2 regions of the Carnobacterium sp. AT7 genome follow, and region 1 is predicted to be linked to the other one. Evidence: a T-box and tRNA genes for the amino acid it is inferred to sense, from the RefSeq annotation. Region 1 holds a T-box; the other holds one or more tRNA genes.
What was found. A T-box is a leader RNA that pairs with one kind of tRNA and senses whether it is charged. The one in region 1 lies ahead of pheS (phenylalanine--tRNA ligase subunit alpha), so its partner is inferred to be a tRNA-Phe.
Positions count from the first base shown of each region.

Region 2: it has a tRNA-Phe gene. The T-box ahead of pheS (phenylalanine--tRNA ligase subunit alpha) is inferred to sense a tRNA for this amino acid. The anticodon was not compared.

Region 1 is NZ_ABHH01000048.1:290-6,872, forward strand. Features, by position in the region: partial or broken gene pheT (phenylalanine--tRNA ligase subunit beta) at 1-1,034, opposite strand, end outside; gene pheS (phenylalanine--tRNA ligase subunit alpha) at 1,039-2,085, opposite strand; T-box leader at 2,175-2,420, opposite strand; gene CAT7_RS11440 (winged helix-turn-helix transcriptional regulator) at 2,492-2,857, opposite strand; gene CAT7_RS11445 (alpha-hydroxy-acid oxidizing protein) at 3,097-4,269, shown strand; rRNA gene rrf (5S ribosomal RNA) at 4,551-4,666, opposite strand; rRNA gene CAT7_RS11455 (23S ribosomal RNA) at 4,758-6,583, opposite strand, start outside.
Region 2 is NZ_ABHH01000037.1:13,554-16,898, forward strand. Features, by position in the region: gene CAT7_RS10615 (hypothetical protein) at 131-967, shown strand; tRNA gene CAT7_RS10620 (tRNA-Glu) at 1,244-1,315, opposite strand; tRNA gene CAT7_RS10625 (tRNA-Ile) at 1,335-1,408, opposite strand; tRNA gene CAT7_RS10630 (tRNA-Gly) at 1,419-1,489, opposite strand; tRNA gene CAT7_RS10635 (tRNA-Phe) at 1,501-1,573, opposite strand; tRNA gene CAT7_RS10640 (tRNA-Asp) at 1,589-1,661, opposite strand; tRNA gene CAT7_RS10645 (tRNA-Met) at 1,702-1,774, opposite strand; tRNA gene CAT7_RS10650 (tRNA-Ser) at 1,801-1,890, opposite strand; tRNA gene CAT7_RS10655 (tRNA-Glu) at 1,938-2,009, opposite strand; tRNA gene CAT7_RS10660 (tRNA-Ser) at 2,035-2,122, opposite strand; tRNA gene CAT7_RS10665 (tRNA-Ile) at 2,155-2,228, opposite strand; tRNA gene CAT7_RS10670 (tRNA-Gly) at 2,237-2,307, opposite strand; tRNA gene CAT7_RS10675 (tRNA-Asp) at 2,313-2,385, opposite strand; tRNA gene CAT7_RS10680 (tRNA-Met) at 2,424-2,496, opposite strand; tRNA gene CAT7_RS10685 (tRNA-Ser) at 2,523-2,612, opposite strand; tRNA gene CAT7_RS10690 (tRNA-Ile) at 2,650-2,723, opposite strand; tRNA gene CAT7_RS10695 (tRNA-Met) at 2,746-2,819, opposite strand; tRNA gene CAT7_RS10700 (tRNA-Ala) at 2,848-2,920, opposite strand; tRNA gene CAT7_RS10705 (tRNA-Pro) at 2,932-3,005, opposite strand; tRNA gene CAT7_RS10710 (tRNA-Arg) at 3,040-3,113, opposite strand; tRNA gene CAT7_RS10715 (tRNA-Leu) at 3,117-3,205, opposite strand; tRNA gene CAT7_RS10720 (tRNA-Gly) at 3,255-3,326, opposite strand; tRNA gene CAT7_RS10725 (tRNA-Thr) at 3,333-3,345, opposite strand, start outside.

The DNA of each region.
Region 1 (6,583 bases):
GCTTCAATTGCTACCGTTACCGTACGATCTTCAATCTCTGAATCCAATCCACCCATAGTTCCTGCTAAAGCTACAGGTATAGCGCCATTTGTAATCACAATATCTTCAGATGTTAATGAGCGTTCTACTCCATCTAAAGTAGTTAATGCCTCTCCATCGGTAGCATGACGAACCAAGATCTCTTTTGACTGTAATTGATCATAATCAAAGGCATGTAATGGTTGTCCATATTCTAATAGAATATAGTTAGTAATATCTACAACATTATTTAAAGGGCGAATACCTGCATTCATCAATTTGGTTTGCAACCACATCGGACTTTCAGCAACCTTCACATCTTTAACAATGCGAACATTGTAGCTTGGAGCATCTTCGCTATTTTCTACAGCAACTTTAATATAGTTAGCAACTGAATCAGTTTTATCTTCTGTTAATTCAAAAGAAGGAAATTTAGGTTGTTGATCGTAAATTGCCCCAACTTCATGAGCAACTCCTCTCATGCTCAAAGCATCCGCGCGATTAGGCGTGATGGATAATTCAAGAATAGCATCATCCATTGCTAGATAAGGAAATACTGGTTCTCCAGGCACTGCATGTTCTGGCAATATATAGATGCCATCAGCATATTTTTTAGGCACAACTTTTTCAGAAAAGCCCAATTCAGCTAAAGAGCAAACCATCCCATTAGATACTTGCCCACGCATTTTACCCTTTTTGATTTTTGCATTTCCAGTGATACGACTTCCAGGTAATGCAACGATAATTTTTTGTCCAGCAGCAATATTAGGAGCTCCACAAACAATTTGTGATAATTCTTCTTCGCCAATATCCACTTGGCAGATATGCAAATGATCTGAATCTGGATGATTCACTACTTCAACTGCATGTCCTACTACAATTTTTTTCAAGCCTGTTTCCGGAATAGCAACATCTTCAATTTCAATTCCCGTACGTGACATTTTGTCTGCCAACGCTTCCGGTGTTACATTTGATAAATCTAAATATTCTTTTAACCATTGATAAGATACATTCATGTTCTTACTCCTTTACCTTGAATTGATTTAAGAAACGAACATCATTTTGATAAAAATGACGGATATCATCAATCCCGTATTTTAACATTGCAACACGGTCTGGTCCTAAGCCAAACGCATAACCACTATAAACTGTTGCATCAATCCCAGACATTTCAAGCACATTTGGATGAACCATTCCGGCTCCCAAAATCTCAATCCACCCAGTCTGTTTACACACATTACAGCCTTTGCCATTACATTTAAAACAGCTAACATCTACTTCTACAGATGGTTCAGTAAAAGGGAAATAACTTGGGCGTAAACGGATTTCACGTTCTGAACCAAATAATTTCTTAGCAAAAACTTCTAACGTTCCTTTTAAATCTCCCATTGTAATATCTTTCGCTACAACTAACCCTTCCATTTGATGGAATTGATGTGAGTGAGTCGCATCATCGCTGTCACGACGATATACTTTTCCGGGACTGATCATTTTTAATGGCCCTTTTGTAAAATCATGTTTATCCATTGTACGAGCTTGAACAGGTGAAGTGTGTGTACGCAATAGAATTTCATTTGTAATATAAAAAGTATCTTGCATATCACGAGCTGGGTGGTCTTTAGGCAAATTCATTCGTTCAAAGTTGTAGCTGTCTTCTTCAACTTCGGGTCCTTCAATGATTTGATACCCCATACCAATAAACAAATCTTCAATCTCTTCCATTATCTGCGTTAATACATGTGATTGCCCTACAGCTACTGAGTTACCTGGTAACGTAACATCAATCGCTTCATTTTCTAAATCACGGTTGATTTTTTCCATTTCTAACCGTGCTTTTTTCGCTTCTAACTGTGATGTAATTTCATTTCTCACTTCATTCACAAGTGCACCGAGGATAGGACGTTCTTCAGCAGAGACAGTTTTCATTCCTTTTGAAATTTCCGTAATTGGACCTTTTTTCCCTAGGTAGGCTACACGTACTTGATCTAGTTCTTTTAAATCTGAAGCAGCTTCAATTTTTTCTACAGCTTCCTTACTTAACAGGTGTAAATTATCTTTTAAATCCATTCTGATTCTCCTTTAAATAAATTTATAAATTACGCTCAACCGAGACCTTATTTCAGACTATTTTTAAGCACACAAAAAGCCCCATCCCTAAAAGGGACGAGGCTACATTCGCGGTACCACCCTTGTTTGAATTGAACTTGCGCTAAATTCACACTTCATTTACATAACGGCGTAGACCGGAACTTTATTCATTACTTTTAACTAGCTTAGTGTAATTCCCAAAGTCAACTCAGGAAGTGAACGTTCATTTGGTCTCTAATCAAGTGTTTTCAGCCTACGACACTTGCTCTCTAATTTAGATTCTTCAAATTACTTTTTTCCATCATTGTATTTATTGCTATTCAATTTACATATATATTTAGTTTAACGTAATCTTGACTTAAAGGTCAAGTACTTTTCAATGAATTTAATCTTCTGACACACATATCCATTCATCGGCCCACTTTTGAACATCATCCATCACTACTTTTAAGGCTTGCCCTTTTTCAGTTAAGCTGTAAGCAACTCTCATCGCTGCATCTGGATCTACTGTACGAGATACAAGACCTTCTTGTTCAAGTTCTTTTAATCGTTCTACAAGTACGCGATCACTTACATTTGGAATAGTAGCAGCAATATTTTTAAAGCGTTGAGGACCTTCTAATAACACGTCAATGATAAGTCCCATCCATTTTTTACCCAAAATAGCAAATGTGTGTTCAAATTTAGGGCAAATTTCCTTTTGCCTAGTTTCGCAAAAGACAGCTTTTTCTTCATCTTTAATCGTTATCATATCTTCTTCACCTCTTTGTTATCATTATAGCATCATTGGTTATAAATAGTAAGTAATCTATTTAGGTTTGTCAACCTTTTTTTCAATTATTGCTCTTTCATAGACAAATTTTTGTCAATTTTAAAAAAATAAGCACACTTAAGTCTTTTTTACTGCATTTCTCTCATTAAAATTGAAATTTTTAATGAGAGTGGTAAACTAGAAACTATCATAAACTATTATTTTTTGGAGGGAACACCATGACAGAAACTGAAAAAGACGTAAAAATAACTCATTCCTTAGATAACATACAAGAAGAATCAACTAAAGCTAATAAAATTCCTTATCAAGCAAGTACTGCGGAGAAACCTTTAAATATAATCAATGTTTTCGATCTTGAATTAGAAGCTAAAAAAGTTATTCCAGAAGGTGGATATGGCTATATTTCTAGTGGAGCTGGAGACTTATGGACAATTAAACAAAATATTGAATCCTTTAATCACAAATTAATTGTTCCACGCGTATTAAAAAATATCGAACACCCAGATCAAAGCACTTCTATTTTTGGAGTTGAGTTATCTACACCAATCATCATGGCTCCTGTAGCTTCACATGGACTTGCTAACGTAGCTGCTGAACCAGCCACAGCAAAAGCTGTTGCTGAATCTGGTTCTATCATGACAATCAGTTCATACGCTAATAAACCTTTTAAAGAAATTTCGCAAGCAGGTGCTGGTGCTCCACAATGGTTCCAGTTCTATATGAGTAAAGATGATGGAATCAACAGAGACATTTTAGATGAAGCAAAAGCCAACGGAGTAAAAGCAATTGTATTAACGGCCGATGCAACTGTTGGAGGAAATCGTGAAGCCGACAAGCGCAATGGTTTTGTATTCCCATTAGGTATGCCCATTGTTCAAGCCTACCAATCTGGTGTTGGACAATCAATGGATGCTGTTTATGGATCTTCAAAACAAACCCTTAGTCCTAAAGATGTCGAATTTATTGCTTCCTACTCTGGTTTACCTGTTTTTGTTAAAGGTGTTCAAACTGCAGAAGACGCTTTAATCTCATTAGCATCAGGTGCTGGTGGAATTTGGGTAACTAACCATGGTGGCCGCCAATTAGATGGTGGCCCTGCTGCATTTGATTCATTGCAAACAGTTGCCGAAGCCGTTGATAGAAAAGTTCCGATTGTCTTCGATAGTGGTGTTCGTCGTGGTCAACATGTCTTTAAGGCTCTTGCCAGCGGTGCTGACTTAGTAGCTATTGGCCGTCCAGCTATTTATGGTTTAGCTTTAGGCGGATCACAAGGTGTAAAATCTGTTTTTGATCATTTTAAACATGAACTTGAACTTGTTATGCAACTTGCTGGTACAAAAACAGTCGAAGATATTAAAAATACTGTTTTGTTAGACAACCGTCACGCTTAAATAACTAAAATAGAGCCTGTTAATGAACTTCTATTCATTAACAGGCTCTATTTTTTTGAGTACTATCTAGTCTAGATAGATGAATTTAGTTGATGCACAACATAACTACTGGAGCAATAGGATTGTACGAGGTCTGAAAAAATCATAAGACTTTAGGTTCAATATCCGTCTATTCCATAAGACTCTTTTTAGCAGCTTCTACACTCACTAGTTAACGAAGACCTTTAAAATTAACATATATCAAAAAAAGACACCATCCAAAGATGATGTCTTTTGTATTTGCGTGGCAACGTCCTACTCTCACAAAGGGAAACCCTTCACTACCATCGGCGCTAAGAAGCTTAACTTCTGTGTTCGGCATGGGAACAGGTGTGACCTTCTTGCCATCATCACCACACAATTTCAATCAAGAGAACGTTGTTCTCTCAAAACTGGATAAGTTAAAAATCGTTTTTCGTTCTGAAACCGTCTTACACCGTTTAAAAAATTTGGTTAAGTCCTCGACCGATTAGTATTGGTCCGCTCCATCTATCGCTAGACTTCCACTTCCAACCTATCTACCTGATCATCTCTCAGGGGTCTTACTCACTTACGTGATGGGAAATCTCATCTTGAGGGGGGCTTCACGCTTAGATGCTTTCAGCGTTTATCCCGTCCACACATAGCTACCCAGCAATGCCCTTGGCAGAACAACTGGTACACCAGAGGTGTGTCCATCCCGGTCCTCTCGTACTAAGGACAGCTCCTCTCAAATTTCCTACGCCCGCGACGGATAGGGACCGAACTGTCTCACGACGTTCTGAACCCAGCTCGCGTACCGCTTTAATGGGCGAACAGCCCAACCCTTGGGACCGACTACAGCCCCAGGATGCGATGAGCCGACATCGAGGTGCCAAACCTCCCCGTCGATGTGGACTCTTGGGGGAGATAAGCCTGTTATCCCCAGGGTAGCTTTTATCCGTTGAGCGATGGCCCTTCCATGCGGAACCACCGGATCACTAAGCCCGACTTTCGTCCCTGCTCGACTTGTAGGTCTCGCAGTCAAGCTCCCTTATGCCTTTACACTCTGCGAATGATTTCCAACCATTCTGAGGGAACCTTTGGGCGCCTCCGTTACACTTTAGGAGGCGACCGCCCCAGTCAAACTGCCCGTCAGACACTGTCTCCCAGCCCGATAAGGGTTGTGGGTTAGAGTGGTCATACAGCAAGGGTAGTATCCCACCAACGCCTCCACCAAGACTGGCGTCCTGGCTTCATTGGCTCCTACCTATCCTGTACAAGCTGTACAAACACTCAATATCAAACTGCAGTAAAGCTCCATGGGGTCTTTCCGTCCTGTCGCGGGTAACCTGCATCTTCACAGGTACTATAATTTCACCGAGTCTCTCGTTGAGACAGTGCCCAGATCGTTACGCCTTTCGTGCGGGTCGGAACTTACCCGACAAGGAATTTCGCTACCTTAGGACCGTTATAGTTACGGCCGCCGTTTACTGGGGCTTCAATTCTGAGCTTCGCCCGAGAGCTAACCCATCCTCTTAACCTTCCAGCACCGGGCAGGCGTCAGCCCCTATACGTCATCTTACGATTTTGCAGAGACCTGTGTTTTTGATAAACAGTCGCCTGGGCCTATTCACTGCGGCTGACCAATTGGTCAGCACCCCTTCTCCCGAAGTTACGGGGTCATTTTGCCGAGTTCCTTAACGAGAGTTCTCTCGCACACCTTAGGATTCTCTCCTCGACTACCTGTGTCGGTTTGCGGTACGGGCAGTTTGTTTCTAACTAGAAGCTTTTCTTGACAGTGTGACATCGGGAACTTCGGTACTTAATTTCCCTCCCCATCACAACTTGTTCTTAAAGAAGCAAGCATTTGACTCACTTCAAAACTTGTTGCTTGGACGCGCATATCCAACAGCGCGTATTCCTTAGCCTACTGTGTCCCTCCATTGTTCAAACAAAACAAACTGGTACAGGAATCTCAACCTGTTGTCCATCGTCTACGCCATTCGGCCTCGACTTAGGTCCCGACTAACCCTGGGAGGACGAGCCTTCCCCAGGAAACCTTAGTCATTCGGTGGACGGGATTCTCACCCGTCTTTCGCTACTCATACCGGCATTCTCACTTCTAAGCGCTCCACTAGTCCTCACGATCTAGCTTCAACGCCCTTAGAACGCTCTCCTACCATAGAACCAATGGTTCTATCCACAGCTTCGGTGTTATGTTTAGCCCCGGTAAATTTTCGGCGCAGGGTCACTCGACTAGTGAGCTATTACGCACTCTTTAAATGATGGCTGCTTCTGAGCCAACATCCTAGTT
Region 2 (3,345 bases), on a different contig from region 1:
TATCACATTTGATAAATAACTGATTACTTTAATACTAATTATTTTTACTTATTTATTATTTACCTGTACCCTTCATCTCATTTTGGGTAAAATAAGAATAGACAAAAAATTAAAAGGAGTCTTCTAATTGGTGCAGCCTATTTATAGAACTATCAAACAGTATCTTTATCATCCTTTATTCTTAGTTATTATTATTCCTTTATCCTATCTACTAGCAGGCACTCTTTATGCTAGTCAATATACTCGATTTAATTTCATTCCATTCATTCTATTATATGGTTTCGTTTTTATAAACCACTTATTAGGAAATTTCTTATTTAAAACAGCTAAAATTACTCTTTCTTTTAACCATATATCCTTTATTGTATTTGAAGTAATTAATCTTTTGCTCATCTATTACTTTTCATCCGCAATTCATTCATTAGTAGGCCTACTTTGTTTCTTTTATAGTGCAGTGATCCATACTCACTTTTATTTAATTAGACAAGGATACACTTGGCTAACATTAGCTATTTCCAGTATTTTTAAAGGCGGTATACTAACTTACTTAAGTTTTTATGTCCAAGCAAATTTCATTCCGACTACCCTCTTTTATTGGAGTATTCCTTTAATTCTAGTTGTATTCTTAGTAGAGTTAGGGAAAATACAACTAAACTATCCAATGATCAATGTACAATTGACTGATCAACAGACAAATACTACTTTTTTAGATACAAAAAAATTCAACCGTTTTTTATTAGGTTTATTACTACTCATTTACCTAATAAGTTTTATCTTCTATATTCCTACTTTCAAAGGAACAACCTTTATTATCCTATTTACTTTACCTTTTGCCATCAAACTTATTCAGTATCTCTTTTCTAAAGAAGAGTTGATTGCTAAGAAACTTAAACAAAGAGCTTTACAGTTATATTCAGTTGCCTTTTTTATATCCTTTAGTGTTATTCTATTCATTCATACAAATTAAATATAAAATAAAGGTAGTGACGTTTAGAGGTTCTATAATAGTTAGTGTTGGTGACTAAAAGTCGCCAGCACTATTTTTATAGAAAATGACAAAAAATTAAAACAAGCGAAAATCTCCGTTAGAATAAAGTTACGACACCACATTCAAAGGGAGGATTTTCACTTGTATAAACTATAGGTAGTGATGTTTCGATTCACTTCCTTACTGCAGCATCCATGATAAAACAAAAAAAAGGATCGGAGAAAAAATCTCCAATCCTTTTTTTTGTTTATTTTATGACCCGTACGGGAATCGAACCCGTGATACCGCCGTGAAAGGGCGGTGTCTTAACCGCTTGACCAACGGGCCATTATTTTAAATAGTGCAATGGGCCTAAATGGACTCGAACCATCGACCTCACGCTTATCAGGCGTGCGCTCTAACCAGCTGAGCTATAGGCCCAAAAAAAAAAAGCGGGTGACGAGAATCGAACTCGCATCAACAGCTTGGAAGGCTGTGGTTTTACCACTAAACTACACCCGCATTACAAGAAATGGCCCGGGACAGAATCGAACTGCCGACACCTTGAGCTTCAATCAAGTGCTCTACCAACTGAGCTACCGGGCCAAATATTTAATTAAACGGTCTCGACGGGAATCGAACCCGCGATCTTCTGCGTGACAGGCAGACATGTTAACCCCTACACCACGAGACCTTTTTTGCATTTAAAAACTATCTTTAAAAAAAAAGATAAATTGCGGGGACAGGACTTGAACCTGTGACCTTCGGGTTATGAGCCCGACGAGCTGCCAACTGCTCCACCCCGCGATAATATTAATGAAACATTTAAAAAAAGGAGGATAAGAGATTCGAACTCTTGCGTGCTTTTACACACCTGACGGTTTTCAAGACCGTTCCCTTCAGCCGGACTTGGGTAATCCTCCATAAGACTGATAAGATGATACTGTATTAAATTAAACAAAAATGTTTATGACCCGTACGGGAATCGAACCCGTGATACCGCCGTGAAAGGGCGGTGTCTTAACCGCTTGACCAACGGGCCTATAAAATTACAAAAAAATATAATACGGAGAAGGAGGGATTTGAACCCTCGCGCCGCGTTAACGACCTACACCCTTAGCAGGGGCGCCTCTTCAGCCACTTGAGTACTTCCCCAATAACTAAAAAATAAGTATTAATTTATTCAATGGGCCTAAATGGACTCGAACCATCGACCTCACGCTTATCAGGCGTGCGCTCTAACCAGCTGAGCTATAGGCCCATAAAAAAAGCGAGTGACGAGAATCGAACTCGCATCAACAGCTTGGAAGGCTGTGGTTTTACCACTAAACTACACTCGCAAAAACGGTCTCGACGGGAATCGAACCCGCGATCTTCTGCGTGACAGGCAGACATGTTAACCCCTACACCACGAGACCTTTTTTACATTTAAAAACTATCTTTTAAAAAAGATAAATTGCGGGGACAGGACTTGAACCTGTGACCTTCGGGTTATGAGCCCGACGAGCTGCCAACTGCTCCACCCCGCGATAATATTAATGAAGCTTTAAAAAAAAGGAGGATAAGAGATTCGAACTCTTGCGTGCTTTTACACACCTGACGGTTTTCAAGACCGTTCCCTTCAGCCGGACTTGGGTAATCCTCCATTATGATACAAGGGTACTTTAATCTTAACTGATTAATGGACCTTGTAGGACTCGAACCTACGACCGGACGGTTATGAGCCGTCTGCTCTAACCAACTGAGCTAAAGGTCCAAGATCTTTTAAATAATAATAATAGCGGCGAAGGGGATCGAACCCCCGACCTCCCGGGTATGAACCGGACGCTCTAGCCAGCTGAGCTACACCGCCATAATAAAAGTAATAATTTTAAAAAAAGTGGAGCCTAGCGGGATCGAACCGCTGACCTCCTGCGTGCAAGGCAGGCGCTCTCCCAGCTGAGCTAAGGCCCCTAATTTTTAAATCGGGAAGACAGGATTCGAACCTGCGACCCCTTGGTCCCAAACCAAGTGCTCTACCAAGCTGAGCTACTTCCCGTTAAATAAGGTTTTATTCTTTCTTTCAAAAGAAATGCACCCAAGAGGACTTGAACCTCTAACCCCTTGATTCGTAGTCAAGTACTCTATCCAATTGAGCTATGGGTGCAAATGGTGCCGAGGGCCGGAATCGAACCGGCACGGTGATCACTCACCGCAGGATTTTAAGTCCTGTGCGTCTACCTGTTCCGCCACCCCGGCTTTAGAACAGTTTTCATTCTTGCGAATGAGCTTACTAGTCAACCTAGTAAGCGAAAGACGGGATTCGAACCCGCGACCCCCACCTTGGCAAGGTGATGTTCTACCACTGAACTACTTTCGCAAAAAATGCCGGCTAAAGG